Regions from separate parts of the Bhargavaea ullalensis genome, predicted to be linked through region 1. Evidence: predicted binding sites of a transcription regulator. Region 1 holds the regulator's gene; each other region holds the start of a gene.
The links. The regulator CtsR, encoded in region 1, represses protease genes until heat stress. The targets are predictions, from matches to a motif close to ATGGTCAATAAAGGTCAAACA.
Positions count from the first base shown of each region.

Region 2: clpP (ATP-dependent Clp endopeptidase proteolytic subunit ClpP) is a predicted target of CtsR. The motif match lies at 1,445-1,465, and genes of this name have one in related genera.
Region 3: ACFFIY_RS08040 (ATP-dependent Clp protease ATP-binding subunit) is a predicted target of CtsR. The motif match lies at 1,918-1,938, and genes of this name have one in related genera.

Region 1 covers NZ_JBHLWY010000043.1:107,685-117,419, forward strand. Annotated here, with positions in the region: gene ACFFIY_RS12565 (GNAT family N-acetyltransferase) at 194-790, opposite strand; gene ACFFIY_RS12570 (CtsR family transcriptional regulator) at 1,106-1,639, shown strand; gene ACFFIY_RS12575 (UvrB/UvrC motif-containing protein) at 1,560-2,222, shown strand; gene mcsB (protein-arginine kinase McsB) at 2,209-3,288, shown strand; gene clpC (ATP-dependent protease ATP-binding subunit ClpC) at 3,486-5,951, shown strand; gene radA (DNA repair protein RadA) at 6,036-7,406, shown strand; gene ACFFIY_RS12595 (PIN/TRAM domain-containing protein) at 7,658-8,737, shown strand; gene ispD (2-C-methyl-D-erythritol 4-phosphate cytidylyltransferase) at 8,792-9,499, shown strand; gene ispF (2-C-methyl-D-erythritol 2,4-cyclodiphosphate synthase) at 9,496-9,735, shown strand, end outside.
Region 2 covers NZ_JBHLWY010000028.1:7,885-17,619, forward strand. Annotated here, with positions in the region: gene ACFFIY_RS07240 (TPM domain-containing protein) at 1-476, opposite strand, end outside; gene ACFFIY_RS07245 (LemA family protein) at 476-1,054, opposite strand; tRNA gene ACFFIY_RS07250 (tRNA-Arg) at 1,279-1,350, opposite strand; gene clpP (ATP-dependent Clp endopeptidase proteolytic subunit ClpP) at 1,550-2,161, shown strand; gene ACFFIY_RS07260 (HPr family phosphocarrier protein) at 2,216-2,473, opposite strand; gene whiA (DNA-binding protein WhiA) at 2,553-3,497, opposite strand; gene mgfK (gluconeogenesis morphogenetic factor MgfK) at 3,530-4,522, opposite strand; gene rapZ (RNase adapter RapZ) at 4,527-5,423, opposite strand; gene ACFFIY_RS07280 (NUDIX hydrolase) at 5,420-5,902, opposite strand; gene trxB (thioredoxin-disulfide reductase) at 6,696-7,646, opposite strand; gene ACFFIY_RS07290 (tetratricopeptide repeat protein) at 7,732-9,249, opposite strand; gene ACFFIY_RS07295 (acyltransferase) at 9,396-9,735, opposite strand, start outside.
Region 3 covers NZ_JBHLWY010000032.1:3,547-13,281, reverse strand. Annotated here, with positions in the region: gene ACFFIY_RS08055 (Cof-type HAD-IIB family hydrolase) at 1-291, opposite strand, end outside; gene ACFFIY_RS08050 (alpha/beta fold hydrolase) at 547-1,323, shown strand; gene ACFFIY_RS08045 (metal-sulfur cluster assembly factor) at 1,361-1,669, shown strand; gene ACFFIY_RS08040 (ATP-dependent Clp protease ATP-binding subunit) at 1,963-4,098, shown strand; gene ACFFIY_RS08035 (YjzD family protein) at 4,149-4,337, opposite strand; gene ACFFIY_RS08030 (beta-ketoacyl-ACP synthase III) at 4,523-5,455, shown strand; gene fabF (beta-ketoacyl-ACP synthase II) at 5,522-6,766, shown strand; gene ACFFIY_RS08020 (ABC transporter ATP-binding protein) at 7,058-8,089, shown strand; gene ACFFIY_RS08015 (ABC transporter ATP-binding protein) at 8,086-9,093, shown strand; gene opp4A (oligopeptide ABC transporter substrate-binding protein) at 9,130-9,735, shown strand, end outside.

The sequences.
Region 1 (9,735 bases):
GCCTCCGCCGCCGGAGGCTGTTTTAAATGGCAGGCCCGCCGCCGCCGAATGAGAATGTCCGGTAAAGCTGGCTGAGTGTCGGGATACGGCGCCCGAATGTCGGGAAACAGCTACCGTATGTCCGGCAGCCGTGTCCGCTCCGCGCGCCTAAAAAAAGACGCCCCCGTCCGTCATGACGGGGGCGTCTGATGCGTCAGACGGCGAACGGCTCGAGAAGGTCTTCTTTTTGTTCCTGCTTCCGGTGGAAGTCAAAGACGGCATCGGCCGGTTCGTATGAAACTCCGTAAAAGTCGGCATCCTTGTACGTATGGATTTCTTCGTATGTCCGGCGCATGCCGTTGAAGATCGCCTGCTCGACGGCTTCCTCTCCGGCGCCGTCGGGCGACCAGTAGAGGATTTCGAGATCATTTTTCTCGCCGGTGGCAAGGGAACGGCGGCTGTACCCGATCCGCCTCGCATGGCAGAAGCCCTCGCGCGCGTAAAATTTCAGCCGCTTGGACGTGTCTGTGTCGACATAATCGACCGGCTCGACTTCCAAGATCACCGGCTTGCCTTTCGCTTTCAGCTTCCGGATCAACTTGCCGCCGAGTCCTTGCCCGCGGGACTCGGACGAAACGTAAAGATAGTCAACGAACAGAAAATCATCGAATTCGGCATACATGAGAACATGATCCGGCCCTTCATCCTTGCCGTAGATGCCTTCCTTTTCCGCGAGCAATGTTTCCATGTGGGTCCGTGACTTCATTTCTTCAACGGGAAAGTACTCATTCAGCTTGTCATACCAGTTCAAAACTGCAGTCAAATTCAAATCTCCTCCGGTGTTTTGAAATTCATCCGGGGGTTTTTGTTTGAGGGGTCATTCCAAGAGGAAAAAACAGATGAGAAAAAATCCTCGTCGCGGATACTGGGGCAGAGACCCCGTCCACAACTTCTTCTTTACCCGCCGGCCAGCAGGGGCAAACCTGTTCCAACTGAAAAAGTCCTTTCTTATGAAAACAGGGCCGCGGCAAATCCGTTGCAACCGTCTGGAACGCATTGTATAATTAAGTCAAAGATAGTCAAAGTCAGCGGCCGGATGAGGCATGGAAGAAAAGAGGTGATTCCGTTGCGCAACATTTCGGACATTATTGAAGGATATTTGAAAGCCATCATCGAAACTGAACAGGACGGCATGGCGGAGATCAAGCGGAGCGAAGTGGCGGAGAAATTCCAGTGTGTCCCTTCGCAGATCAACTACGTCATCAACACCCGGTTTACGACCGAACGAGGCTATATGGTCGAAAGCAAGCGGGGGGGCGGCGGCTATATCCGCATCGTGAGAATCCGTCCGCACAGCCGGATTGATCTGATTGACCAGATCATCGGAACGATCAAGAAAGGGTCCACCCAGTCGATGGCGGAAGATGTGATCCGCCGGCTCATTGATGAAAAAGTGATTTCAAAGCGGGAGGCGAAGATGATGCTCGCCGCAGTGGACCGGATGACGCTCATCTCCCAGCTGCCCGAGCGTGATCTGCTGCGTTCACGCATCATCCAGGCCATGCTGATGACCCTGAAATATGAAGAAGCAGGCAACAGAGACGCGGCCGGCCGGAAAGAAACGGGCGGCGAGGCGGAAGGCGACGGCCGGAACGGCTGAAACCGCCGCCTACATCCGGAAAGAGGTGTTTGTTTTGATCTGTGACCACTGCCATGAACGGCCGGCATCGGTCGTTGTGACGCAAAGCAAAAACGGCAAGACGCAGGAGCGGCATCTGTGCGACGTCTGTGCGTCCCATTTCCATCCGTTCCAGGGCGACTTCGGAAGCGATCCGTTCGGCATACAGCAGTTTCTGGCCAATTGGATCGGCGGGGGGATCCCGCAACAGGCGGGCCGTCCGCAGAGCGTGGAGGAAGGGCCGGAATGCCCGACGTGCGGACTGACGTTCCGCCGGTTCCTTGAACGGGGAAAATTCGGCTGCCCGGACTGTTACGACGCATTCCGGAAAGAGCTGCCCCAAGTGTTCCGGAAAGTTCAGAACGGGCACGCGGAGCACACCGGAAAAGTGCCGGAAAGCTTCAGCGGCCGGGTGTCTGCAGAGCGGAAGATCGGAGAACTGAGGGGGCTCATGCAAGAGGCGATCGGCTCCGAGGAATTCGAGGAAGCTGCCAGGATCCGTGATGAGATTCGGGGCCTGGAGCGGAGTCTCGCGGAAGGAGGCGATTCCGGTGACGTCGATTGAGAAATTTTTGCAGAATGCCGTGACCCCCTGGATGGGAAGCCGCGGCGAGCATTCCGACATTGTGCTGTCGACGCGCATCCGGCTGGCGCGCAACCTTGCGGGGCACCGATTCCCGATCGACTTCAGCCGGGAAGAGGCCGAGGGAGTGGAGCGCCAGGCGGCAGCCGTCCTGACGGGCGAAGGGGAACCGTTCTCCTGCATCCGCATGGAGAGCATGCCGGCGCTGCAGCGGCAGGTGCTCGTCGAAAAGCACCTTATCAGCCCTCAGCTCGCCGACCCGGAACGTCCGGGGACGGTCATTCTGTCAGATGACGAATCGGTCAGCATCATGGTCAACGAAGAAGACCATATCCGCATCCAGGTGATCTACCCGGGCCTCCATCTGATGGAGGCGTTTGAGCGGGCGGATGAAATCGACGACCGGCTGGAGGCGAAACTCCCGTATGCGTTCGACGGGGACTTCGGCTATATCACGAGCTGTCCGACGAACACGGGCACGGGCCTGCGGGCTTCGGTCATGCTTCATCTGCCGGCCCTGTCGATGACGAACAACATGGCCAGGATCGCCCAGGCGGTCGCCAGGCTCGGCATGGTCGTCCGGGGAAGTTACGGGGAAGGCTCCGATGCACTCGGCAACGTCTACCAGGTATCGAACCAGATTACGCTCGGCAAGTCCGAACGCGACATCCTGAAGGATCTCCGCGACCTGACCGAACGGCTCATTGAGCAGGAAGAGCGTGCGCGCCGGGCACTCCGGGAGCGGTCGGCCGTGAAGCTGGAGGACCGGATCTGGCGCTCATACGGCATCCTGTGCAATGCGCGCGTGCTCGCAACCGATGAGGCGGCGACCCGGCTGTCGGACGTCCGCCTCGGCATCGACCTCGGCATCATCGAGGGCGTCGACGTCTCCGTTCTCAACGAACTCATGATCTTCATGCAGCCGGCATTTCTCCAGCAGTTTGCCGGGGAGAGCCTGCAGCCCGGAGAGCGCGACGTGTTCCGCGCCAAACTCATGCGCGAGCGGATCGCCATGGAGCGCGGCGAAAAAGACTCGCCGGAAGAATAAATCAATGACGGGGCTGCCGGAGCATATATTTTGAAAGGCGGCCCCTTCCGCGATATAATAGTCAAAGATAGTCAAAATCAATTTTGCGCTCTCCGGCGGTTTTATCCGCCGCCGAAAAGGGGAACGTTGACTTATAGAATCTGAATGTCGGCATGAAACTGCCTAAAGATCGATTACACAAGAAGAGAGGGATTTGCATGATGTTCAACCGCTTTACGCAACGCTCGCAAAAAGTGCTCCAGCTTGCCCAGGAAGAAGCGATCCGGATGCGCCACGATGCCATCGGGACTGAACATATCCTGCTCGGCCTCATCCGCGAGGGCGGCGGCATCGCCGCCAAGGCGCTCGAGGCGATCGGAGTGAATTTTGAAACGATCGAGGAGGGTGTCGAAAAGCTAGTCGGCACCGGAACGAAGGAAGTCGGCCCGATCATCCACTACACGCCGCGCGCAAAGAAAGTCATTGAACTTTCCCTGGACGAGTCGAGAAAGCTCGGCCATTCCTACGTCGGCACGGAACATATCCTCCTTGCGCTCATCCGTGAAGGGGAAGGAGTCGCGGCACGCGTCCTCGCCAACGCCGGCGTCAGCCTGAACAAGGCCCGCCAGCAAGTGCTCCAGCTGCTCGGCAGCAATGAAAACGGCCAGGGGCAGCCGGGTGCGGGAGGCGGCAACCCGTCCGCCAGCACGCCGACGCTCGACGGCCTGGCGCGCGACCTGACGGAAATCGCCCGCGAAGGAACGCTTGACCCGGTCATCGGCCGGTCAAAGGAAATCACGCGGGTCATCGAAGTCCTGTCCCGCCGGACGAAAAACAACCCGGTCCTCATCGGGGAGCCGGGCGTCGGTAAAACGGCGATTGCAGAAGGCCTCGCCCAGCAGATCGTCAACAACGAAGTTCCGGAAACGCTCCGTGACAAGCGGGTCATGACACTCGACATGGGCACGGTCGTCGCCGGCACGAAATACCGCGGCGAATTTGAAGACCGGCTGAAAAAAGTGATGGAAGAGATCCGCCAGGCCGGCAACATCATCCTGTTCATCGACGAGCTCCACACACTCATCGGTGCAGGCGGCGCAGAGGGTGCCATCGATGCGTCCAATATCCTCAAGCCGGCGCTCGCACGCGGAGAGCTCCAGTGCATCGGGGCCACGACGCTTGACGAGTACCGCAAATACATCGAGAAGGACGCTGCCCTCGAGCGCCGGTTCCAGCCGATCCAGGTTGACGAGCCGAACGTCGAGGACACGATCAAGATCATGTACGGCCTGCGGGACCGCTACGAGGCGCATCACCGCGTGAAAATCACGGACGAAGCGGTCGAAGCGGCCGCCAAGCTCTCTGATCGCTACATTTCCGACCGCTTCCTTCCGGACAAGGCGATCGACCTGATCGACGAAGCGGGATCGAAAGTGCGCCTGCGCTCGTTCACGACGCCGCCTGACCTCAAGGAACTGGAAGCGAAGCTCGACAGCATCCGCTCCGAGAAGAACGCGGCCGTCCAGAGCCAGGAATTCGAAAAAGCGGCTTCGTTCCGGGACAAGGAACAGAAGCTGAAAGAAGAGCTTGAAAAGACAAAAGAAGAATGGAAAGAAAAACAGGGCAAGAAAGAATCCGAAGTGACCGTCGATGACGTCGCGCAGGTCGTCTCCATGTGGACCGGCGTCCCGGTTTCGAAAATTGCCGAAACCGAAACGGCGAAGCTCCTCAACATGGAAGAGGAACTGCACAAGCGGGTCATCGGCCAGGACGAGGCGGTCGATGCGGTGTCCCGAGCCATCCGCCGTGCGCGTGCCGGCCTGAAGGATCCGAAGCGCCCGATCGGCTCATTCATCTTCCTCGGACCTACGGGCGTCGGGAAAACGGAACTCGCCCGCGCGCTTGCGGAAGTGATGTTCGGCGACGAGGATTCCATGATCCGGATCGACATGTCGGAGTACATGGAAAAACACTCGACTTCCCGGCTTGTCGGGTCGCCTCCAGGCTACGTCGGATTTGAAGAGGGCGGCCAGCTGACGGAGAAAGTCCGCCGCAAGCCATACTCGGTCATCCTGCTTGATGAGATCGAGAAGGCGCACCCGGATGTCTTCAATATCCTTCTGCAGGTGCTGGAAGACGGCCGCCTCACCGACTCGAAAGGCCGCACGGTCGACTTCCGCAACACGGTGCTCATCATGACGTCCAACGTCGGCGCCGAAACGCTGAAGCAGAACAAATACGTCGGCTTCAACATCCAGGACGGCAAGCAGGCGCACAAAGACATGAAGGATACGATGCTTTCCGAACTGAAAAAGGCGTTCCGCCCTGAATTCCTCAACCGTGTCGACGAAATGATCGTGTTCCACTCGCTGTCGAAAGACGAGCTCGGCCACATTGTCAACCTCATGGCCGACCAGCTCACGAAGCGGCTGTCTGAACAGGACATTGAGCTCGTGATCACGGAAGCCGCGAAGGAAAAGATCGCCGACGAAGGATACGATCCGGAGTACGGTGCCCGTCCGCTCCGCCGCGCGCTGCAGAAAAACGTGGAAGACCGGCTGTCCGAAGAGCTCCTCAAAGGCGAAGTGCTCGCGGGTCACAAGGTCGTGTTCGATGTGGATGCGGACGGCGGGTATACTGTCCGGACCGAAGAGCCCGCAACTGCAGGAAATGCCAAAGAGTGATAGAATAAGAGTATAAAAAGAATGGTCAGGGCATCCCGTCCGCTTCACTGCGGCGGGATGTCTTTTCCGTGCCTGGAGGTCCAAATGGCAAAGAAGAAAACGAAGTTCATGTGCCGGGATTGCGGTTACGAATCGCCGAAGTGGATGGGCCGGTGCCCGGGCTGCGGCGAATGGAACACAATGGATGAGGAAGTCGAAATCGTCTCGAAAAACACAAGAGGCGCTTTCCGCACCGAGTCGGGGGCTGCCGCCAAGGCTTCCCCGATCACCTCGGTCGAGACACAGGAAGAGCCGCGCGTCGAGACGGCGTTCGACGAGCTCAACCGGGTGCTCGGCGGCGGAGTCGTACCCGGCTCGCTCGTCCTCATCGGCGGCGACCCGGGGATCGGGAAGTCGACGCTCCTGCTGCAGGTATCCTCGCTGCTGGCGGAAAAGGGCCGCCGGGTCCTGTATGTGTCCGGTGAGGAATCCGTCCGCCAGACAAAGCTGCGCGCGGAGCGGATCGGCGTCACGTCTCCCGAGCTTTATATTTATTCCGAAACGGACATGGAGCACATCAAGCAGTCGATCGGGGATCTGAAGCCCGAATTCGTCATCGTCGACTCGATCCAGACGGTGCATCATCCCGACATCACATCCGCACCGGGGAGCGTGAGCCAGGTGCGCGAGTGCACCGCGGAGCTCATGCGGATCGCCAAGACGACGGGCACGGCGATTTTCCTCGTCGGCCACGTCACGAAGGAAGGCCAGATCGCCGGGCCGCGGCTGCTCGAGCACATGGTTGATACGGTGCTGTACTTTGAGGGCGAGCGCCATCACACGTACCGGATCCTGCGCAGCGTCAAGAACCGGTTCGGCTCGACGAACGAGATGGCGATCTTTGAAATGATCCAAGCGGGCCTCAAGGAAGTGCTCAATCCGTCGGAACTGTTCCTGCAGGAGCGCTCGCAGGGGGCTGCCGGCTCGACCGTCGTCTGCTCGATGGAAGGCACGCGCCCGATCCTCGTCGAAATCCAGGCGCTTGTCACCCAGTCCAGCTTCAATTATCCGAAACGGATGGCGACCGGCCTTGACCAGAACCGGATTTCACTTCTCATGGCGGTGCTCGAGAAGCGGATGAACATGCTGCTGCAGACGTCCGACGCCTACATCAAGGTTGCGGGCGGTGCGAAGCTTGACGAACCGGCAATCGACCTCGCCGTCCTGACGAGCATCGTCTCCAGTTACCGCGACAAAGCGGTGAGCCCGTATGATGTGTTCATCGGCGAAGTCGGCCTGACGGGCGAGGTCCGCCGGGTGTCCCGGATCGAGCAGCGCGTCATCGAGGCGAAGAAGCTCGGCTTCAAGCGGGCGATCGTCCCGGCGTCCAACCTGGGCGGCTGGGATTATCCCGAAGGCATCACCGTCGTCGGCGTCAATACAGTCGCCGAAGCGCTCAACGAAGCGTTCAAATGACGCGGGGAGCCGGAACAAGCGGCTGGCCGGCTGCATACAATTGGAAGAAGGCGGTTCCGTTGCCACGCGCAGCGGTTCCGTCTTTTTTTATTTCCGCCGGGATAAAGGGTTTTGGTGAATGATTGCGAAACTTTCAAGAGAGCGGAAACGTCCTAATCCTGTATGCGCCGGGGGTTTCGGGCCCTTACGCTCCGGGAAAGGAAGTTCATCGCCCGAACGTGTATAATTTAGGAAGAGGAGGTGAATTTGAAATGCTCAATATTACCGTAAAAATTGCATACATCCTGATCGGGAGCACGCTTGGCGTCTTATTCCTTCCGTCTTTATTCGATTTCTTTTCCATTACACAGCCTTGGATTGCCAACGGATACACATCGGCGCTCATCGGCGCCATCCTGTTTTATCTGCTGAGCCTGCTTCTCGCCGAGCCGACCGTGAACTTCATCAAGTGGATGGAGGAACGGTTGCTCAAGGCGCCGGTCATCGATCTTTTATTCGGCACCATCGGCCTGGTCATCGGGCTGCTCGTCGCGTTCCTGCTCAGCTTTGCGGTCGGGGCAATCCGGCTTCCCGGTGTCACGGATGTACTGACGGTCATCCTGACGATCCTGCTCGGCTATCTCGGTTTCCAGGTCGGGTTCCAGAAACGGGAAGAGCTGCTGCAGATGTTCTCCCGGTCCGGTGGCGACCGGAAAAAAGCGGACGAATCCGCCCTGCCGGAAACGGCCACCCAGAAAATCCTCGACACGAGTGTCATCATCGACGGCCGGATTGCGGACATTTCGGCGACCGGCTTCCTCGAAGGGGAACTCATCATCCCGCAGTTTGTCCTCACCGAGCTTCAGCACATCGCCGATTCGTCCGATTCGCTGAAGCGGACAAAGGGGCGCCGCGGGCTTGACGTCCTGCGCCGCATCCAGGAAGAGCGCGCATCCGGCACGGTCATCACGGACGAAGATTTCGACGATGTGCCGGAGGTGGACATGAAACTCGTCCGCCTCGCCAAGAAAAACGGCGGGGTCGTCGTGACGAACGACTTCAACCTGAACAAGGTTTGCGAACTGCACCATGTCCGGGTGCTCAACATCAACGACCTTGCCAATGCCGTCAAGCCGGTCGTCATCCCGGGCGAGGAGATGCGTGTCACCGTCATCAAAGAAGGCAAGGAAATGAACCAGGGCGTCGCCTATCTCGACGACGGCACGATGATTGTCATCGAGAACGGCAAAAGCCAGATCGGCAAGCAGATCATCGTCACCGTGACGAGCGTCCTGCAGACTTCTGCCGGCCGGATGATCTTCGCCAAGCCGGAACTTCGGCTGAAAAACTGACGGAAGGCCGGGCGGTGATGCCTGCGCCTTCTGCCTTGATGGAGTGTTGCAAAAGTGGAATATACAGTCATGCTGCCGGCGGCGGGAAGCGGCCGGCGGATGGGGGCAGGAGAAAACAAGCTGTTCCTCCCGCTCGGCGGCGAACCGATCCTCATCAGGACGCTGCGCGTGTTTGAAGAAGATCCGGCCTGCCGCGGGATTATCCTGGCCGTCCGTCCCGATGAGCGGGAGCGGATCCGAAAAATGCTGGTGGAGGCGGGGATCCAAAAAGCGGCTGCCATGCCGGACGGCGGAGAAGAGCGTCAGGACAGCGTGCGTGCATGCGTCCGGGCCTTCATTGAGGGCGGGGGCGACGGCGGCTCGGTCGTCATGGTCCATGATGCGGCCCGCCCGTTCATATCCCGCCGGGTGATCGGCGAACTCGCCGTTTCTGCCGGGCGCCATGGCGCGGCGATTGCGGCCGTGCGCGCCAAAGATACGGTGAAACAGGTGCACGGAGGAATCGTCGAATCCACCCCGGACCGCGAGTCGCTCTGGCTTGTCCAGACGCCGCAGGCCTTCCGGGCGTCTCTGCTGTCCCGGGCGGAGGAACAGGCGGCGGCGGACGGGTTCCTCGGGACGGACGAGTCCATGCTCGTCGAGCGGCTCGGCCATCCGGTGAGGATCGTCGAGAGCACGTATGATAATGTGAAGATGACTACAAAAGAAGACCTTGCAATCGGCGAAGTGCTGCTGAAACGGCTGGAGGAGGAACAGAATTGATCAGGATCGGACAAGGATTTGACGTACACGAATTTGCGGAGGACCGGCCGCTCATCATCGGGGGAGTCACCATCCCGCACGAGCGGGGCCTCATCGGGCACTCCGACGCGGACGTGCTGCTTCACACCGTCACCGACGCGGCACTTGGCGCGGTCGGCGGCTGGGACATCGGGCACCACTTCCCGGACACCGACGCCGCGTTCAAGGATGCCGATTCCGCCGTCCTTCTCGAACGC
Region 2 (9,735 bases), on a different contig from region 1:
TTGTATACTGCCAGAATGGCTTGATCCGGCTCCTCATTGCTTAAATACGGAATTCCGTATTCATCAATGATTCTTCCCAACTTGCCGTCGGGGAGCGCCCCTTCGAGTCCATACCCGGTAGTAATCTCAAAAGCTCTTTTATTCATGCTGTTTTTCACGGTCGACACCAACAGCAAAACGCCGTTATTTTCCGATGCCTGCCCCACCCTGTACTTTCTGAGTGCCTGGACTGCGTATTGGTCCGGAATTTCAATGGCAAACGGCACGGTGAGTACGATAAACTGGGCCCCCGTTCCCCGGTCGAGCCGGGAAGCAAGCTGTTCCAATTCTGCTTTTTGATCCGGACTCAGGATTCCGGCGTGATCCTGAATATAGTCATGCCCGATCTGATCCGGTATGTCCGGCTCAGCCGCATGGACGGCCGCCGGCACATACAACAGCAAGACGAGCAGAAGGGACCGGCACAGCCGTTTCATCAGTCACCGTACTCCCCGAAGTCGACTTTCGGCACTTCTTGGGCACCGGCTGCCGCCTTGAAGTATTCTTTCTCATCAAAACCAAAGATGCCGGCGACGAGACTGCCCGGGAATCGGCGGACGTTGCGGTTATATTGTGAAACAGTGTCGTTGTAATCCATCCGTGCGACACTGATCCGGTTTTCGGTTCCGGCCAGTTCATCCATCAGCTGGCGGAAGTTGGCGTCCGCCTTCAGTTCCGGATAATTTTCAACGACGACAAGCAATCGGCTGAGCGCGCCACTCAGTTCATCGTTGGCGGTCGCCTGTTCTTCCGGCGTGTTGGCGCCTGCAAGACGCGAGCGGGCATCGGCAATGTCACCGAGCACCTTTTCCTCATGCTTGGCAAAGCCTTTCACTGTTTCGACCAGGTTTGGAATGAGATCAACCCTGCGCTGCAGCTGGTTCTCGATCTGGCTGTATGATTGATCCACATCTTCTTCAAGCCCGACGAACGTATTGTACTTCGGCACGAGCATGATGGCCAGGATCACGAGGATCCCGATGATGATCGCGATCGGCCCGAACATTCTCTTCATATGATCTTCCCCTCTCCATCCACAATTCAAGTCGTTTTTTCGGCATAATGACCAATACCCTGAACCGACTTACCGCGAAACAACCTTAAGCAATTCTACGGGCGAAGGAAGGAAAAGTTCCCGGCGAAAGAGAAAAAGATAGAGCAGGCGGCGTTCAGGCCGGCTCAAACCATCATAAAAAGCCGCCATCAAGCGAATGAATCGCTCAATGACGGCTTTGTCAGCGCCCTCGGCAGGAATCGAACCCACATCTTAAGAACCGGAATCTTACGTGCTATCCGTTGCACCACGAGGGCAGTTTTTATACCGTCCATCCCGGACGACATTTTTTATTATACACAGCTTCCCGGAATTGCGCAACCCTGTTTTCAATATTTCCGGCAGGCATCCTATTTGACCTTCATTGACCAAATTGTGTATGATAAAGTCACAGCTGATGGGGTATAGTGTTCCAGTGCAGCAGTTAAGCCAATCCACCCTGAAGGAGGAAGAACAATGAATCTCATTCCTACAGTAATTGAACAAACGAACCGCGGTGAGCGCGCGTACGATATTTATTCGCGCCTTCTGAAAGACCGCATCATCATGCTCGGCTCGGGGATCGACGACAACGTCGCCAACTCGATCGTGGCACAGCTCCTTTTCCTTGAAGCGGAAGATCCGGAGAAGGACATCTCCATTTACATCAACAGCCCGGGCGGCAGCATCTCCGCCGGCATGGCGATCTTCGACACAATGCAGTTCATCAAGCCGGACGTCCAGACGATCTGCATCGGCATGGCCGCATCGATGGGTGCATTCCTGCTCGCAGCGGGCACGGAAGGCAAGCGCTATGCTCTTCCGAACGCCGAAGTGATGATCCACCAGCCGCTCGGCGGCGCACAGGGCCAGGCGACCGAAATCGAAATCGCCGCGAAGCACATCCTGTTCATCCGCGAAAAGCTGAACCGCATCCTTGCCGAGCGCACCGGCCAGCCGATCGAAGTCATCGCAAAAGACACCGACCGCGACAACTTCATGACGGCCGAGCGGGCAAAGGAATATGGCCTCATCGACCATATCATCGAGCGCAATGACATCACCGCCGGCAAGAAAGAAGAAAAATAATCTTAAACAGCGAAAGACCCGGCCAACTCGGCCGGGTCTTTTTTTGGTTCGGGTTCAATTTTCGTTTTCGATGATGCCGGAAAGGGCTTCGACCGCCTGTTCCTCATCATGTCCGTCGGCACTGAGCGTCACTTCGACCCCTCTGCCGATTGCCAGGCTCATGATGCCCATGATGCTCTTGGCATTCACTTTCCTCGTTCCCTTCTCCAGATAAATGTCTGAAGAGAACCGGTTCGCCTCCTGGACGAACAAAGCCGCCTGCCTCGCCTGCAGCCCGGATTTCAGTTTCACTTCTAATGTCCGATCGGTCATGGCCGACATCCTCCTTCATCACCGTTGCTTGTCTATTCTTTTATCGTATCGGAGACGGACAAAAAGGACAAGAATTTCTTCACTTCAGTGAAATTCCGCCTTTTCGCAGTTTCTCCGCGATTTCGTCGAGTTTCCGGAGCCGGTGGTTGACGCCGGATTTGCTGATGGCCGGTCCGGATACCATTTCGCCGAGCTCCTTTAGCGTCACGTCCTGGTATTCCACGCGGAGCCTGGCGATTTCCTGAAGCCGCTCCGGCAGTCCTGCGATCCCGATCATCTCTTCGATGTACTTGATGTTTTCCACCTGGCGCTGTGCGGCGCCGATCGTTTTGTTTAAATTGGCGGTCTCGCAGTTCACGAGCCGGTTGACGCTGTTGCGCATGTCCCGGACAATGCGGACATCCTCGAATTTAAGCAACGCACCGTGCGCACCGATCAGGCTGAGAAAGTCCGAAATCTTCTCCGCTTCCTTCAGATAGGCAATGAAGCCCTTCTTCCGCTCGATCGACTTGGCATTCAGGCCATAGCCGTTCATCAGACCGACGAGCGCTTCGCTGTGTTCCTGGTAAAGCGTGAAGATCTCGAGATGGTAGGAAGACGTCTCCGGATTGTTGACGGACCCACCGGCAAGGAAGGCGCCCCGCAGATAGCTCCGCTTGCAGCAGTCCTCTTGCACCAGCTCTTCCGGAATGGCTCCGGAGCCCGTCATGCCCGCTGCAATCCCGAGGTCTTCCAGCATATGACGTGCCCCTTCCCGGATCCGGCATATGTAGACGTTGTTCTTCTTCAGCCTCATTTTTTTGCGCACGAGCAGTTCGATCTTATATGGGTACAATTGCTTGATGTTCACATACATCCGGCGGGCGATGGCCGCATTTTCAGTCTGGATGTCCAGACTCATCTGACGGTTGGACAGCGACAGGACACCGTTCATCTGAATGAACGCGGCGAGCTCCGCCTTCGTGCAACAATCGTCCATCTCCACCTGGGTCAGTTCTTTTTTTGTATCCGATGCAAACGACATCGGGTCCCCCTCCTTTCACACAGCATCCGGCATCAGACCGGAATGCTGCCGGGACGGTCCGGATTGCCCGGATAAGCCAGCAGCCAGTCCGCCACCTTGCCGGCATCATGCCGGACGTGGTTGTCGACGATCGTGGCGATGTCCTCGAAGACGACATGCTTCACGAGTGCCTGCAGGGCGGCCGGGTTGCCCCTCACCGGCACGGACTGTTGTTTCCCGTATTCCTCCTCGATGACGCCGGGCACCTGTCTCCCGTCATGGACGAGGATGCCATCGAGGAACGGGATGCCGAGATGCTCGTACATTGCCAGCACATGGTCTTCCGCAGTGAAGGCATACGTTTCGCCCGGTTGCGTCATGATATTGCATATGTACACTTTCTCGGCCCTGGCCTTCAAAACCGCATCCCGGATTCCCGGGACGAGGAGGTTCGGCAAAATGCTCGTGTACAGACTGCCCGGCCCAATGACGATCAAATCGGCCTGACGAATGGCTCGGACCGTCTCTTCAAGCGGCTGGACATCATCAGGAATGAGAAAGACGCGCCGGATCCGCCGGCCATAGGCGGGAATTTTGGATTCTCCGTTGATGATGGAGCCGTCGTCGAGCTCGGCCCCGAGCGTGATGACCTGGTTGGCTGCAGGCAGCACCCGGCCCTTGATGTTCAGGATGCGGCTCATCTCGGCCACCGCCCGCGCGAAGTCTCCCGTAATATGGGTCATTGCAGCGAGCATGAGATTGCCGAGCGAGTGCCCGTTCAGGGAATCTTCCTTCCCGAAGCGGAACTGGAACATCTCTTCGACGAGCGGCTCCACATCCGACAGTGCCGCCATGACATTGCGGACATCGCCGGGCGGCGGAATGAGAAAATCTTTCCGCAGCCGGCCCGAACTCCCGCCGTCATCCGCCACCGTGACGATGGCGGTCAGGTCGGCGTCGAATTTCTTGAGTCCGCGAAGGATTGTGGACAGACCGGTTCCCCCCCCGATCGCCACAATCCTTTTTCCCCCTTGTTTTTTGGGCATGGGATCAGCCCTTTCTATGATTGATATCCCTGTGCGAAACGGACGTTTTATATTCTGAGCTCAGCTGTTCCGCAAAATACTCGGCAAGCGTGACGGAGCGGTGTTGTCCGCCCGTGCAGCCGAAGGCGATGACGAGCTGGGCCTTTCCCTCTTCCTTGTAGCGCGGAATCAGAAAGCGGAACAGATCCTCGAGTTTGGTGATCAGTTCCTGTGTGTCACTCCATTTCAGCACGTAGTCCGAAACTTCGGACTGCAGTCCGGTGAGCGGCTTGAGTTCTTCGATATAGTACGGGTTCGGCAGGAAACGCACGTCCAGCACGATGTCCGCATCGATCGGAATGCCGTGCTTGTATCCGAACGACATGACATTGACGGTGAACGTCCCCTTGCCCGCCGTTGAGAAGTTTCCGACGATCTTTTCCCTCAGCTGGCGGGGCAGCATGTGGGTCGTATTGAATATATAGCGGGCCCGGCCTTTGAGCTCGGACAGCATTTCGCGTTCCCTTCGGATCCCGTCGCTGACAAGCCCGTTGCCGGAGAGCGGGTGCTTGCGGCGGGTTTCTTTATACCGCTTCACCAGCGTCCCGTCATCCGCGTCCAGGAAAAGGATGCGCGTGTCCAGATTTTCGCGTGTGGCCAGATTGTCCAGCGTTCCGATGAGCGAATCAAAATACTCGCGGCCCCGCATGTCCATGACGACCGCCACGCGCTGAAGCTTGCGGTCCGAGTCGCCAAGCAGGCTGAGGAAGGTCGGCAGCAGTTCCGGCGGAAGGTTATCGATGCAATAAAACCCGAGATCTTCGAAGCTTTGGACGGCCACCGTCTTCCCCGCACCGGACATCCCGGTGATGATGACGAGCTCCATCTTCTCCTGTTTGTTCTCGATCTGTTTTTGCGTCATGGTTCCATCCTTTCCTCTGATCGCTGGATCTCTTCCCGAATCAGCCTGAAATCCTGTGTGTAGATGAATGTGCCGTACTGGATGCCGGGAGACGAGACGGCGAACATGAGATTCGTGCGGTCGCCTTCCGCCATCGGCAACGTCCCCAGCTCTGCTGCGTCATGCCATTCCAGCTTGCCTTCCCGATTTTCTTCCATGGGAACCCCGGACAGTCCCCGGGCGACGAACGTGAACAGCATCCATTCATCGAGAGTCTGTTCATCTTGATCGTCGCGGATCACCATGGTATAGACTCCTTTAAGATGAACGTCCTCCGGGAGGGCTCCCGTTTCTTCGGCGAATTCCCGGCAGGCCGCCGTGTAGACGGATTCGCCCGGCTCCATTTTTCCTCCGGGCGCCACATACCACCCGCGCCTCGGCTTTTTCATGAGCAGCACCTTGTCGTCTTTGAAAACGAGCAGGTTCGCAATCCGTTGCATCGGCATCCCACCATTCCAGACATTCTGTTCCCCATTATACTATGCAAAACAACCGGGGTACAAACTAAAGCGGAGGGCGGCGCTTTGGGGCGACAGGCATAAGAGGATCTGCGCAGCGCGGCCTGCCGTGCGGAGCAGATCAGCTTATGACCCCGAGCCCCAGCCGCCCGGAGCTGGATGAACCTAAAGCGGAGGGCGCCCGGTTGGAGGCGACAGGCATAAGGCAGCCTCCGCAGCGAAGCCTGCGTCGCGGAGGAGGATGCCTTATGACCCCGAGCCTCCGGCGCCCGGAGCTGGATGAAACTAAAGCGAAGGGCTGCCCTTTATGCCCAATTGATTATCCCTATCCATCAGTCGAAGAAATCCGCTCGCTTGCCGCGGGCATTGTCTCAGTCTCCTCGAGCTCCGCTCTGCGGGGCCTTCGACTAATGCTATTCCCGCAGGCGTCTCGCGGATTTCTTCTCCTTCCAATATAGGAAAAGGTCAGCGCTTAGGGACAATTGGCGTAAGAGAAACACCACATCATTACGACTCACCTGTTGATCTTGGCGTATCCAACGAGTCGGACGGATTCCGCCTTGAGTCGTACGGATCAACCCTCGAACCGGACGCATCCGGCGTTGAGTCGGACAGGTTTTTATTCCCAGCCTATAATCTCAAAAAAAGGCGGCCCCGGGGGTGCCGGGAGCCGCTTCAAAAGGTATTGCTATCATAAAGGGGGGTCAATTTACACTCTTTACTATACACGTTCCATGTTGCAAAGCTGTTACAGCCGCGTTAAGAAACGGTTAAATCACGCTTTGGCGCCGATTTTTTCCTTCAGTTCCTCGACGTACTTCTGGGCGGTTTCAGCGGCGATGCTTCCGTCGCCGGTTGCCGTCACGACTTGTCGGAGGGTTTTCGCCCGGACGTCGCCAGCCGCGAAGATGCCCGGAATGTTCGTGTGCATTTCCGTATCGGTCGTGATGTAGCCGTTCTCGTCCGTGATTCCGAGCGACTTGAACGGAGCGGTGAGCGGAAGCATGCCGATGTAGATGAACACGCCGTCCGTCTTGAATTCCTGCTCGCTGCCGTCTTTCGTCGACACCATTGTGACGCTTCCGACTTTTCCGTCTTTGTCATTGATCGACTTCAGGGTGTGGTTCCACACAAAGTCGATCTTCGGATTGGAGAACGCCCGCTCTTGAAGGATCTTCTGTGCACGCAGTTCATCGCGGCGGTGGACGATCGTCACTTTGTCCGCAAAGCGTGTGAGGTAGGCGCCTTCTTCAACAGCGGAGTCTCCGCCGCCGACGACCACCAGTTCCTTGCCGCGGAAAAATGCTCCGTCACAGACCGCACAGTAGCTGACGCCGCGGCCGCCGAGCTCGGTTTCGCCCGGGATGCCCATTTTTTTGTACTCCGCACCGGTCGTGATGATGATGGCACGGGTTTTGTATTCTTTGCCGCCCGCGATGATCGTCTTGTATTCTTCGCCGTCGCGGATTTCCTGTACATCTCCGTATGCATATTCAGCCCCGAACTTTTTCGCGTGCTCGAACATCTTGTTTGAAAGATCCGGTCCGAGAATGCTGTCAAAGCCGGGATAGTTTTCAATCTCTTCGGTGTTCGCCATCTGCCCGCCCGGGATGCCGCGTTCGAGCATCAGCGTGTCCATATCCGCGCGGCTCGTGTAGACGGCCGCCGTCATGCCGGCCGGGCCCGCACCGATGATGATTACGTCAAAAATCTTTTCTTCCGCCATGGGTAGTTCCTCCTTAAGCATTGCTTCCGGTTATATCTGTTTTCATGCTATTCGATTCCCCGCGGAGCTTCAACTATTCTGCCTATTATTCAGGGAATGGAAGGTACGGGAACAGGTCGCCCACATACTTGGTCAGCGTCTTCGGCGACACCCCGTACGAGCCGGCCGTCTCTTTCTTCGTTGTGCGCGGGTTTTTGGACGAGCGGTACATGTATTCCGCCGCGGCCGCGATGGCCGGCGGGTTGCGGAACAGGTAGCCGTCCTCGATGGCCCGGCTGCAGATGAGGAACCACATTTCAAGCAGCGGCGCATCTTCTTCCTTCAATGGTGCGAGCCGCTCCGCAAGTAGGCCGGTCGCTTCAAACACGCGGTTGTACATCGCTTCCGCTGCCGTGTTGCCGGGCAGCCGGTGTCCGAGCCCGTTTGCGAGAAACAGTTTTTCGGGCGTGGTCATCGACTCGACATCCGGCCAGTCCGGATGGATGAGAATTTCATCGCGCAGTGCCGACTTGCCCATGAGGAACAGGGCGAGCAGGCGAATCCCCTCCTCCTCGGACTGGGAAAGGCGCGGGATGATGAAAGAAAGATCATTTTCCAGCGTCTCGGAAATCTCCTCCTGATTCCACGGCTCCTTTCCTTCCTTGGACGGGTCCAGCGCGACAAGATTTGCCCAGGCTTCTTCCGCGACTTTCATGTCGCCGCTCATCGAAGCGGAATGTGCCAGCCAGAAGAAGAACCCCGGATCCCCCTCGAACCCGATCCGCTGCAGTCCACGCAGCCAGTTGTACGCTTCCTTGTATCGGCCGATCAGCGCGAGGGTGGCGCCGAGCTTATAGCGGTGATCGATCAGGAACGGACGAATTTTCAGGAGGATGGAAGTGATCCGCGCAAGCGCCTCCTCGTCCTGCTTGTAGTAATAAAACACGGCAAAGTTGCAGAGCGCATGAAGGTTGCCGTTGTCGCCCCGCAGCACTTCATTGAGCAGCGCCTCCGCCTGCTCGGTCTCGCCGATGTAAAAATACGCGAGTGCCAGATTGTTGTAGGCGGCCCAGAAGTCGGGATTCTCCCCGATCGCTTCCTCAAGCAGGTTGATCGCCTCCCGGAAATCGCCGCCTTCCATCAGCCGTCGCCCGCGGTCAAGAATATAGTCAAGCCGCCCGTCGCCTTCCTCATCCTCCGGCATCTCATTCAGCTCGGCTTCCGCAAACTCGATGATGTCAACGGCATCTTCCCGGTACAGGCCGTCCGGTGCCAGTTCGATGTAGCGCTCGCCATAGTTGACCGCATCCCGCAGATAACCGAGGTGGGCATGGACTTCCGACAGGAAAAAGACGATCTCCGGCTCGTCCGGCCCGGATTCGTATGCCAGCATGAGCAAGTCACGCGCATGTTCAAAGTGACCGAGATCCAGTTCGAGGATCGCATACTGGAGCAGGATGTCCGGATCCCCCGGGCTCAGGTCGGCCGCGCGCCGGAGGAATTTGTGGGCCTTCTCCATCTCATCGCGCTTCAGCGCCCGCAGTGCCTTCTGGTAATAAAACTCGCCGGTCGGTATGAAGTTGATGATTTTTTTATTGTTGTTTCGTTGAGGTTGATGTTTCAAAAAGGATTCCTCCGGATATGAAAACGGCCGTTTGCACCGTGTAATGTTCGATTCAAGCTTCAGCTAACCATTATACCACAGGAACGAAGGACGGGCTCTGATCGGAGCGCCCGAGGGAACATCCCGGACACACAAAAAGCGCCCCGTCACTCTGGCCGCGGGGCGCCTTCCTTCAGTTTCCGTTCGGCCATCTCTTCGGCCGTGTAGATGATCTTCACCGGGTTGCCCCCGGCAAAGCAGCCGGGCGGGATGTCCCGGTTGACGAGCGAGGCGGCGGAGATGATTGCGCCGTCGCCGATTTCCACACCGGGCAGGATGGTCGTGTTGGCACCGATCAGCACTTCTTCGCCGATCCGGACGTCGCCGACCCGGTATTCGTCGATGAGGTACTCATGGGCCAGGATCGTCGTATTGTAACCGATGACCGAGTTGCGCCCGACCCGGATCCTCTCTGGGAACATGAGGTCCGGCATCGCCATGAGCGCA
Region 3 (9,735 bases), on a different contig from region 1:
GGTCTCCATCACATCGCCGACGACGGGCAGGCTGATCGGCTCGTGGATCGTCTTCCAAGAGCGGTCCTTCGGATGATGGACGAACGCGCCGTTGAAGTTGACGATCGGCAGGTCAAGGCCAAGCTGCCGGTAGTAAGGCTCGCTGGCCCGGTACGGCCGGCCCGTGGCAATCATCACCTGGTGGCCTTCGGCTTTTGCAGCCATGAGTGTCTGCTCGGTTTTCGCCGAAATGATCTTTTCATCCGTCAGCAGCGTTCCGTCCAGATCCAGTACGATCAAATGCGGTTTCATCGTGCATTCCCCCTTCTTTATACTATTGAGTGTAGCCTTCCCCTTTCGATCAAGTCAAAAAAATGCCGTCCTTGGGCATCAGGGGCACTGAAAAAGGAAATGATGCTGATCGGCACTCCGATATTAAACGCCATACTCCGACTTTTGATTCCATACTCCGAAATTGAGCGCCATACTCCGAAGCTTCTTATGCGTCCGGTTTGTATTTTATTCCGTGTCTGTTAGGATAAAAGAAAAAACAGGAAGTGGTTGCTGATGCTCGTCAATGAAGAACAGTGGGCGGAAATCCCGCTTTTGCATGTATACCCGGAAACCGGCGGGGAATCAGCCCCGACCGTCATTTTCCTGCACGGATTCACGAGTGCGAAAGAACATAACCTCCATTACGCCTACAATCTGGCCGGTCGCGGCATCCGCGTCCTCCTGCCGGACGCCCACCTGCACGGCGTCAGAGACGAAGGGCTGGACGAGGTGCAGCTCAGCCTCCGTTTCTGGGAGACCGTCCTGACGACGATTGAAGAAGTCGGGAAGCTGAAAGAAGAACTGGCGGAGCGGTTCCCCGACAGCCGGATGTTCGGGCTCGCCGGCACGTCGATGGGCGGCATCGAAACGCTCGGCTGCCTCAGGGCCTATGACTGGATCGATGCGGCCGGTGTCATGATGGGCACGCCCGGGTTCGTCAAGCTGGCAAAGGCCCAGATGGCCCAGTATGAGAGCCGCGGCTTCAAGATTCCGCTCACAAAAGAAGAACGCTCGGCCATGCTCGATACGCTCGCCCGGTTTGATTTGACGAAAGACCGCAAAGCGCTCGCCCGGCGCCCGGTTTATTTCTGGCACGGCATGAATGACGAAACTGTTCCGTTCAAGCCGACAGCGAATTTCATTGAAGCGTGCAGGCCGGATTACGAAGACGTTCCGGAACGCCTGAAGTTCACGGCCGACCGCAATGCTGGGCACGGCGTCTCCCGGACCGGCATGCTGGAATGTACGGATTGGCTTGCAACCCATTTGAATGATGGCACGCCCGTCTGATATGATGAAGGAAATACAGAACGGAAGGGGTATCACGATGGAACAGGAGATGAAAGACAGCCTGATGGGCGCGCTCGAGAACGTTATCGACCCCGAGCTCGGGATCGACATCGTCAACCTCGGTCTCGTCTATGACGTTGATATGGACGATGCCGGGAAAGTTGACGTGACGATGACGCTCACGTCGCTCGGCTGCCCGCTTGGACCGATGATCGTCGACAACATCAAGCGTGAACTGGCAGAACTGCCGGAAGTGAAAGAAACCGAGGTGCACATCGTCTGGAGCCCGCCGTGGTCCAAAGAAATGATGTCCCGCTACGCGAAAATCGCACTCGGCGTTCGATGAGAATACAGCATGGCGGATCCGCAGATTGAATGCGGATCCGCTTTTTTATTGGCCGGAATGAGATAAAGATAACGCTTGCGGCGATAAAGATAACGCTTCGCCCGATAAAGATAACGCTCCCCGTAAAACCGCTTTTAATTCCAAGAAAACAAGGGAACCCGGGCTGCGAGGCGGCGAACTTCCCGGCCGTGCGTTTCGCTTTACCCTGGACAGGGAAAAGCATATAATGGAATTAGTCAAACATGGTCAAAGGCAAACAAGGTCAAACAACAGGGGTGAAGGCGAATATGCAAATGAACATGCAGCAGGAAGATCAGCGAAGCCCGCTTGAGCAGTTCGGCCGCAACTTGATCGAACAGGTGAAGGAAGGGAAGATGGACCCGGTGATCGGGCGGGATCAGGAAATCCGTGATGTGATCCGGATTCTTTCACGGAAAACGAAAAACAACCCGGTTCTCATCGGGGAACCGGGTGTCGGGAAGACGGCGATCGTGGAAGGGCTTGCCCAGCGGATCGTCAAAAAAGACGTGCCGGAAGGACTGAAGGACCGTGAACTGTATGAGCTGGACATGAGCGCGCTCGTGGCCGGCGCCAAATACCGGGGTGAATTCGAGGAGCGGCTGAAAGGCGTGCTCAAGCAAGTGAAGGACAGTGACGGCGGCATTATCCTGTTCATCGACGAACTCCACACGATTGTCGGTGCAGGGCGGACCGAAGGCTCGATGGACGCCGGAAACATGCTGAAGCCGATGCTCGCGCGGGGTGAGCTCCATTGCATCGGGGCGACGACGCTCGACGAATACCGGATGTACATTGAAAAGGATCCTGCGCTTGAGCGGCGTTTCCAGCAGGTTTATGTCCAGGAGCCGACCGTCGAGGATACGATTTCCATCCTGCGGGGATTGAAAGAACGGTTTGAGCTCCACCACGGCGTCCGGATCCATGACCGTGCGCTCGTCGCGGCGGCCGCGCTGTCCGACCGCTACCTCACCGAGCGTTTCCTGCCGGACAAGGCAATCGACCTCGTCGACGAGGCAAGCGCGCTCATCCGCACGGAAATCGACTCGATGCCGCAGGAACTCGATGAAGTAACGCGGCGCATCATGCAGCTTGAGATCGAGGAACAGGCGCTCATGATGGAAAAAGACGAACGGAGCCAGGCCCGTCTCGAAAGCCTGCGTGCGGAGTTGGAAGAGCTCCGGACGTCGACGGCAGACATGCGCGAACGCTGGGAAAAAGAAAAGGAAGCGATCCGTGAAATCCAGTCGAAGCGTGAAGAACTCGACCGGTACCGGCGGGATCTGGAAGATGCGGAAAACCGCTATGACCTGAACAAGGCAGCCGAACTCCGCCACGGCCGGATTCCTCAGGCCGAGAAGGAGCTTGCAGAACTTGAGGCGCCGCTCACCGGAGAAGAAAACCGGCTGCTCCGTGAAGAAGTGACCGAAGACGAAATTTCCGAGATTGTCGCACGCTGGACGGGCATCCCGGTCGCCAAACTCGTCGAAGGTGAGCGGGAGAAGCTGCTGCGCCTGAAGGAAACGCTTGAACAGCGAGTCATCGGCCAGGATGATGCCGTCCGGCTCGTCACCGAAGCCGTTTGGCGGGCAAGATCGGGCATCAAGGACCCGCACCGGCCGATCGGATCGTTCCTGTTCCTCGGACCGACAGGCGTCGGGAAAACCGAACTGGCAAAAACGATCGCAGCCACGCTGTTTGATTCGGAAGCGCACTTCATCCGGATCGACATGTCCGAATACATGGAGAAGCATTCGGTTTCCCGGCTTGTCGGGGCGCCTCCGGGCTATGTCGGATTCGAGGAAGGCGGCCAGCTGACGGAAGCCGTGCGGCGCAACCCGTACTCGGTCGTTCTCCTCGACGAAATTGAAAAAGCGCACCCGGATGTTGCGAACATCCTTCTCCAGGCGCTTGACGACGGACGGATCACCGACAGCCAGGGACGCAATGTCGATTTCACAAACACGATCATCATCATGACGTCCAACATCGGCTCAGAGCTGCTCCTCCGCATGGAAGGCGAAGAAGAGCATGCGGTGGAAGACCTGATCATGGCGGAGCTGAAGCGGCACTTCAAGCCGGAATTGCTGAACCGGATGGACGACATCGTCATCTTCCAATCGCTCAAAGGAGACGATTTCCGCAGGATCGCCCAAAAGATGCTCGACGACCTGGCACGGCGTGTCGCATCACAGGGAATCGAACTCACATTCGGCGACGGCCTCCTCGACTGGATTGTCGCGGAGGGAACGGACCCTGACTTCGGCGCACGGCCGCTCAAGCGGTTCATCCAGCGCCATGTTGAAACGGCGGTCGCCCACGGGCTCATCCAGGGCGGTTATACCGAAGGAGACCGGATCCGCGCCGAACTGTCGGACGGAACGGTCGTCCTCCATAAACTCGGTGAATAAAAAACATAAAAACCGTTCTCCGCAATCAAGCGGGGAACGGTTTTTTGCGTTCATGCATCGTAATCCGGTGTGGACTCTGTCGGCAGGATCGCCGAAACGATGAAAACGAGAATTGAAAGAACGACCGAGACGATGGCGCCAAGTGCAAAGTCGAACGGCACGTCATTGATCGAGCTGACCACGTAGTTCAGCATCGTGACGAGCACGAATGACCATACGAATGTCATGATGTATTGCATGAATTTCACCTCTGCGCGGAAATTTCCTTTTTCATCATATCACACCGCGGCGCAGCGGGAAAGCGAGATTCCGGGCTTTGGCCGGATGTTCGGTTTCTCCGGTCAAGAAGTTGTCAAAACCGCACCCGCTGTGTTAAATTGTTACCAGGTGCTAATAGATGATAATAAAGAAAAGGGGTTAAGGAATGGGCGTAGGAATGATCGGAATCGGGAAATGCGTTCCGGAAAACGTGCTGACAAATGCTGACCTGGAAAAGCGGCTCGACACTTCTGACGAATGGATCCGCACACGGACGGGGATCGAGGAGCGGCGGATTGCCGGAGACGACATGGACACGTCGGACATGGCTTACCGGGCAGCCCTGGAAGCCATCCGTGATTCCGGCATCTCCCCGGAACAGATCGGCCTCATCATCGTGGCGACCGTCACGCCCGACAGGCCGTTCCCGAGCGTGTCGACACAGCTGCAGGACCAGCTGGGCGCAACCCATGCGGCAGCGATGGATATCTCGGCCGCATGCGCGGGATTCATGTACGGCACGGCAACGGCGATGCAGTTCGTCGAATCCGGGACCTATGAATATGTTCTCGTCGTCGGCGTTGAAAAGCTATCGAAAATCACCGACTGGGAAGACCGCAACACAGCCGTCCTGTTCGGAGACGGGGCAGGGGCAGCCGTCATCGGCCGTGTGTCGGAAGGCAAGGGCATCCTCGCGTTTGAACTCGGGGCAGACGGTTCGGGCGGCAAGCATCTTTACCAGGACAAATATCTGCATATGAACGGGCGGGAAGTGTTTAAATTCGCTGTCCGGCAGATGGGTGAGTCTGCGCTGGCCGTTTTGGACAAGGCCGGCCTTACCAAAGAGGACGCGGACTATCTGATCCCGCACCAGGCCAACATACGAATTATGGAAGCCTCGCGCGAACGCCTCGGACTTCCGCCGGAGAAAATGTCCAAGCGCATCCATAAATACGGCAACACTTCCTCCGCCTCCATTCCGATTGCTCTCTGTGATGAGGTGGCGGACGGAAATGTCCAAGACGGCGACGTCATCGTGCTCGTCGGGTTCGGCGGCGGGCTCACATGGGGCGCGCTCGCCATCCGCTGGGGAAAATAACTTGCACACATCCAACGAAGTGAACCCAACATATATAACGATCAAAGAGAAGGAAGGGAAATGATGATGGAGAAAAGACGTGTGGTCATCACAGGAGTCGGTGTCATCAGTCCAGTCGGAAATGATGCGCCGACGGCATGGACTTCGATCAAAGAAGGGAAATCCGGAGTCGGCCCGCTGACGAGGCTGGACCGTGAATTGTTCCCCGCAAAAGTCGCGGCTGAAGTAAAGGACTTCGACATCGAGCAGTACATTCAGAAAAAGGAAGCCCGCAAAATGGACCGTTTCACCCACTATGCGCTGGCGGCCGCCTTCGAGGCGCTTGAGGATGCGGGCCTGCCGCGCCGGCTCGACGATGAGACAGCCCTCCGCACAGGCGTCTGGATCGGCTCGGGCATCGGCGGCATGGAAACCCATGAACAGCAGTTCAAGACATTCCAGGAGCGCGGATACCGCCGCGTGAGTCCGTTCTTCGTCCCGATGATGATTCCGGACATGGCAGCGGGCCAGGTGTCGATCTATACGAACGCCAAGGGCATCAACTCCTGCACGGTCACCGCCTGCGCATCCGGCGCCAATTCGATCGGCGACGCCTATGAAGCGATTGCGCGCGGCGATGCGGACATGATGATCACAGGCGGCGCGGAAGCCCCAATCACGACGATGGCGGTTGCCGGCTTCTGTGCAAACACGGCATTGACAACAAACGCGGATCCCGAGACGGCTTCGCGCCCGTTTGATGCGGACCGCGACGGCTTCGTCATCGGAGAAGGCGCCGGCATCCTGATCATGGAAGACTACGACCGGGCGAAAGCGCGCGGAGCGAAGATTTACGCGGAAATCATCGGTTACGGTTCGACAGGAGATGCACACCATATCACGGCACCAGCTCCGGAAGGGGAAGGGGCAGCGCGTGCGATGGCCCAGGCGCTTCAAAAGGCCGGCGTCACTCCTGATCAGGTCGATTACATCAATGCGCACGGCACGAGCACGCCGTACAATGATGAATTCGAGACCGACGCGGTGAAGAACGTCTTTGGCGAGCATGCCTACAAACTGGCGATGAGCTCGACCAAGTCGATGACCGGGCACTTGCTCGGCGCTGCAGGCGGCGTGGAAGCCGTCTTTACGGCACTTGCCCTCCGCGACGGGATCATGCCGCCGACGACCAACTACAAGACTCCGGATCCTGCATGCGATCTGGATTACGTGACGGACGGCGCACGCGAAGCCGACATCCGCTATGCCATGAGCAACTCGCTCGGTTTCGGCGGTCATAATGTTTCCTTGCTCTTCAAGAAAGCGGAATGATTCATATGGAGCGAAAGTCCCGGACCATTTAAAGGTCCGGGGCTTTTTTGGTGCTTCGGCCTCTTCTACTGCTATAGGAAAAACGCCCCTGTAAGATATTATCCTTAGAGAATGTTAATTCAGAAAATAAAGCTCAAAACATTGATATGACAGCGTTTTTCAAATGAATGAAACCTTTTTCCGATTGCATTAAAATAGGAAATTCAAAAAATACCTTGCGTATGTAATCTTTTTGTAATAAAATTTAGCAAGAACGAAATAACAGAAAAATAGAAATCTTGAGGTGTAATAATGACAGCCAAACAAGCCACAACCAAGCAAACACCTCTCCTCGAGGTTCACAATCTCCAGACCGGTTTTAAAATCGGCAAAGAATATTTCAACGCAGTCGAAGGTGTCTCGTTCAACGTGGAACGAAAACAGATCGTCGGCATCGTCGGCGAATCCGGCTGCGGCAAGAGCGTCATGTCGCTGTCGATCATGCACCTGCTCCCGCAGGGGATCGGCAAGATCCGGGGCGGCGAAATCCTGTTTGAAGGACAGGACATCGTTGACCATGACGAAAAGAAGATGAACGGCATCCGGGGAAAAGACATCTCGATGATTTTCCAGGAACCGATGACTTCCCTCAACCCGGTATTTACGATCGGTTATCAAATTTCCGAAGTGCTGCTCAACCACCAAGACCTCAACAAGAGCGAGGCCCGGGCGAAAGCGGTTACATTGCTGAAAAACGTCGGCATCCCGCGTGCCGAGCAGATCGTGGACGAGTATCCCCACCAGCTCTCCGGCGGGATGCGCCAGCGGGTGATGATCGCCATGGCGATCGCCTGCCAGCCCAAGCTCCTGATCGCCGATGAGCCGACTACCGCGCTTGACGTGACCGTGCAGGCGCAGATCCTCGAACTTCTGAAGAACATCCAGGAAGTGAACGACATGTCCATCATGCTCATCACGCACGACCTGGGCGTCGTGGCGGAAATCTGTGACGTCGTGCTCGTCATGTATGCCGGGAAGATCGTCGAGCGCGCAACGGTGGAAGAACTGTTTGAAAATCCGAAACATCCCTATACCCAGCTGCTCATGCAGGCCATTCCGAAAATGGAGGAAGAGCGGGAGCGTCTGGCGACGATCGAGGGGCTCGTCCCGGCGATCAAAGACATGCCGGCCGTTGGTTGCCGGTTTGCAAACCGCTGTCCGAAAGCGATGCCGGAATGCATGCAGGTGACGCCTCAGCTCGGGGAATCAGCTGCGGAGCATGAAGTGGCCTGCCTCCTCTATGAAGAAAGCTGGCCGAAAGAAGAAAGAGTGGGTGCGCGATGACAACAAAAGATCTGACAGAACAAGGAAAAACGAACAAGGAGCGCGAAAACCTTCTTGAAGTGAAAAATCTGAAGATGTACTACCCGATCCACGGCGGATTTTTCAAGCATGTCGTCGGGAACGTCAAAGCCGTGGACGATGTCTCCTTTTCAATCAAAAAAGGCGAGACGATGGGACTTGTCGGCGAATCCGGCTGCGGAAAGTCGACGACCGGCCGTGCACTTCTCCGGCTTCTCAAACCGACGGGGGGCCAGATCCTCTTCGACGGCGAGGACATCACGAAGATCGGCGGGTCCCGGCTCCGGAAAACACGCCAGGATCTCCAGATGGTCTTCCAGGATCCATACGCATCGCTGAACCCGATGCAGATGGTCGGGGACATCATCGCAGAGCCGATCCTCAACTTTGAACGCCGCAACAAAAAAGAACTTGAGAAATACGTCAAGTCTCTTCTCGCCCGTGTGGGTCTGCCGGAATCGGCTTACTATAAATACGCTCATGAGTTCTCGGGCGGCCAGCGCCAGCGGATCGGCATTGCGCGTGCACTCGCGCTCAATCCGAAGCTCATCATTGCGGACGAGCCGGTATCCGCGCTGGACGTCTCGGTACAGTCGCAAGTCTTGAACCTGCTGAAAGACCTCCAGCAGGAGTTCGACCTCACGTATCTGTTCATCGCCCACGACCTGAGCGTCGTCAAGCACATGAGCGATACGATCGGTGTCATGTATTTGGGCAATCTCGTCGAGGTTGCTTCAAATAAAGATCTTTACAGCGAGCCGCTTCACCCTTACACGCAGGCGCTCATCTCCGCGATTCCGGAGCCAGATCCGAAATTGCGGAAAGAGCGGATTGTGTTGCAAGGGGATGTGCCGAGCCCCGCGAACCCGCCGACCGGCTGCCCGTTCCATACGCGCTGCCCGATGGCACAGGAAATCTGTTCGCAGGAAAAGCCTCCTTTGAAGGAGGTGAGACCGGGTCATCACGTTGCGTGCGTCCTGTACTGATCAAAAAAATAATCTCTAAATGGGGGGTAAACAAGTATGAAACGCAAGTCCATGTTCTGGCTGTTTGCGATGATCCTTGTCCTGTCCGCTTTCCTCGCAGCTTGCGGCGGCGACAAGAACGAGTCGTCCGGCGACAAGACGAACGACGGCGACAAAGACAGCGGCAAGGCGACCGAGGAAGACGCCGGTCCACAGCAGGGCGGCACGCTCACCTATGCGCTTGACGCCGTACCTGAAGGTCTTTACAGCTATGCTTTCTACGGCATTGCCACGGATGCGGAAATCATCAGCTTCTTCGATGAGAGCCTCATCAAGTACGACGAAAACCTCGAGCCGATCCCGAACATCGCAGAATGGGAAACGGACGACAACCAGCACTTCACGTTCAAGTTCAAAGAAGGCGTCAAGTGGCACAACGGGGAAGAACTCACGGTCAATGACTGGGTATTCGCCCTCGAAACGCTCGCTGACCCTGACTACGACGGTTCCCGCTACACAAACGTCCAGGACATCGAAGGTGCTCCTGAATACCGCGAAGGCAAGGCAGACAGCATCTCCGGCCTGAAAGTCGTGGATGACTACACGATCGAAGTCACATTCGACAAGCCGCGCCTGAACAACCTGACGAACATCTGGTCTTAC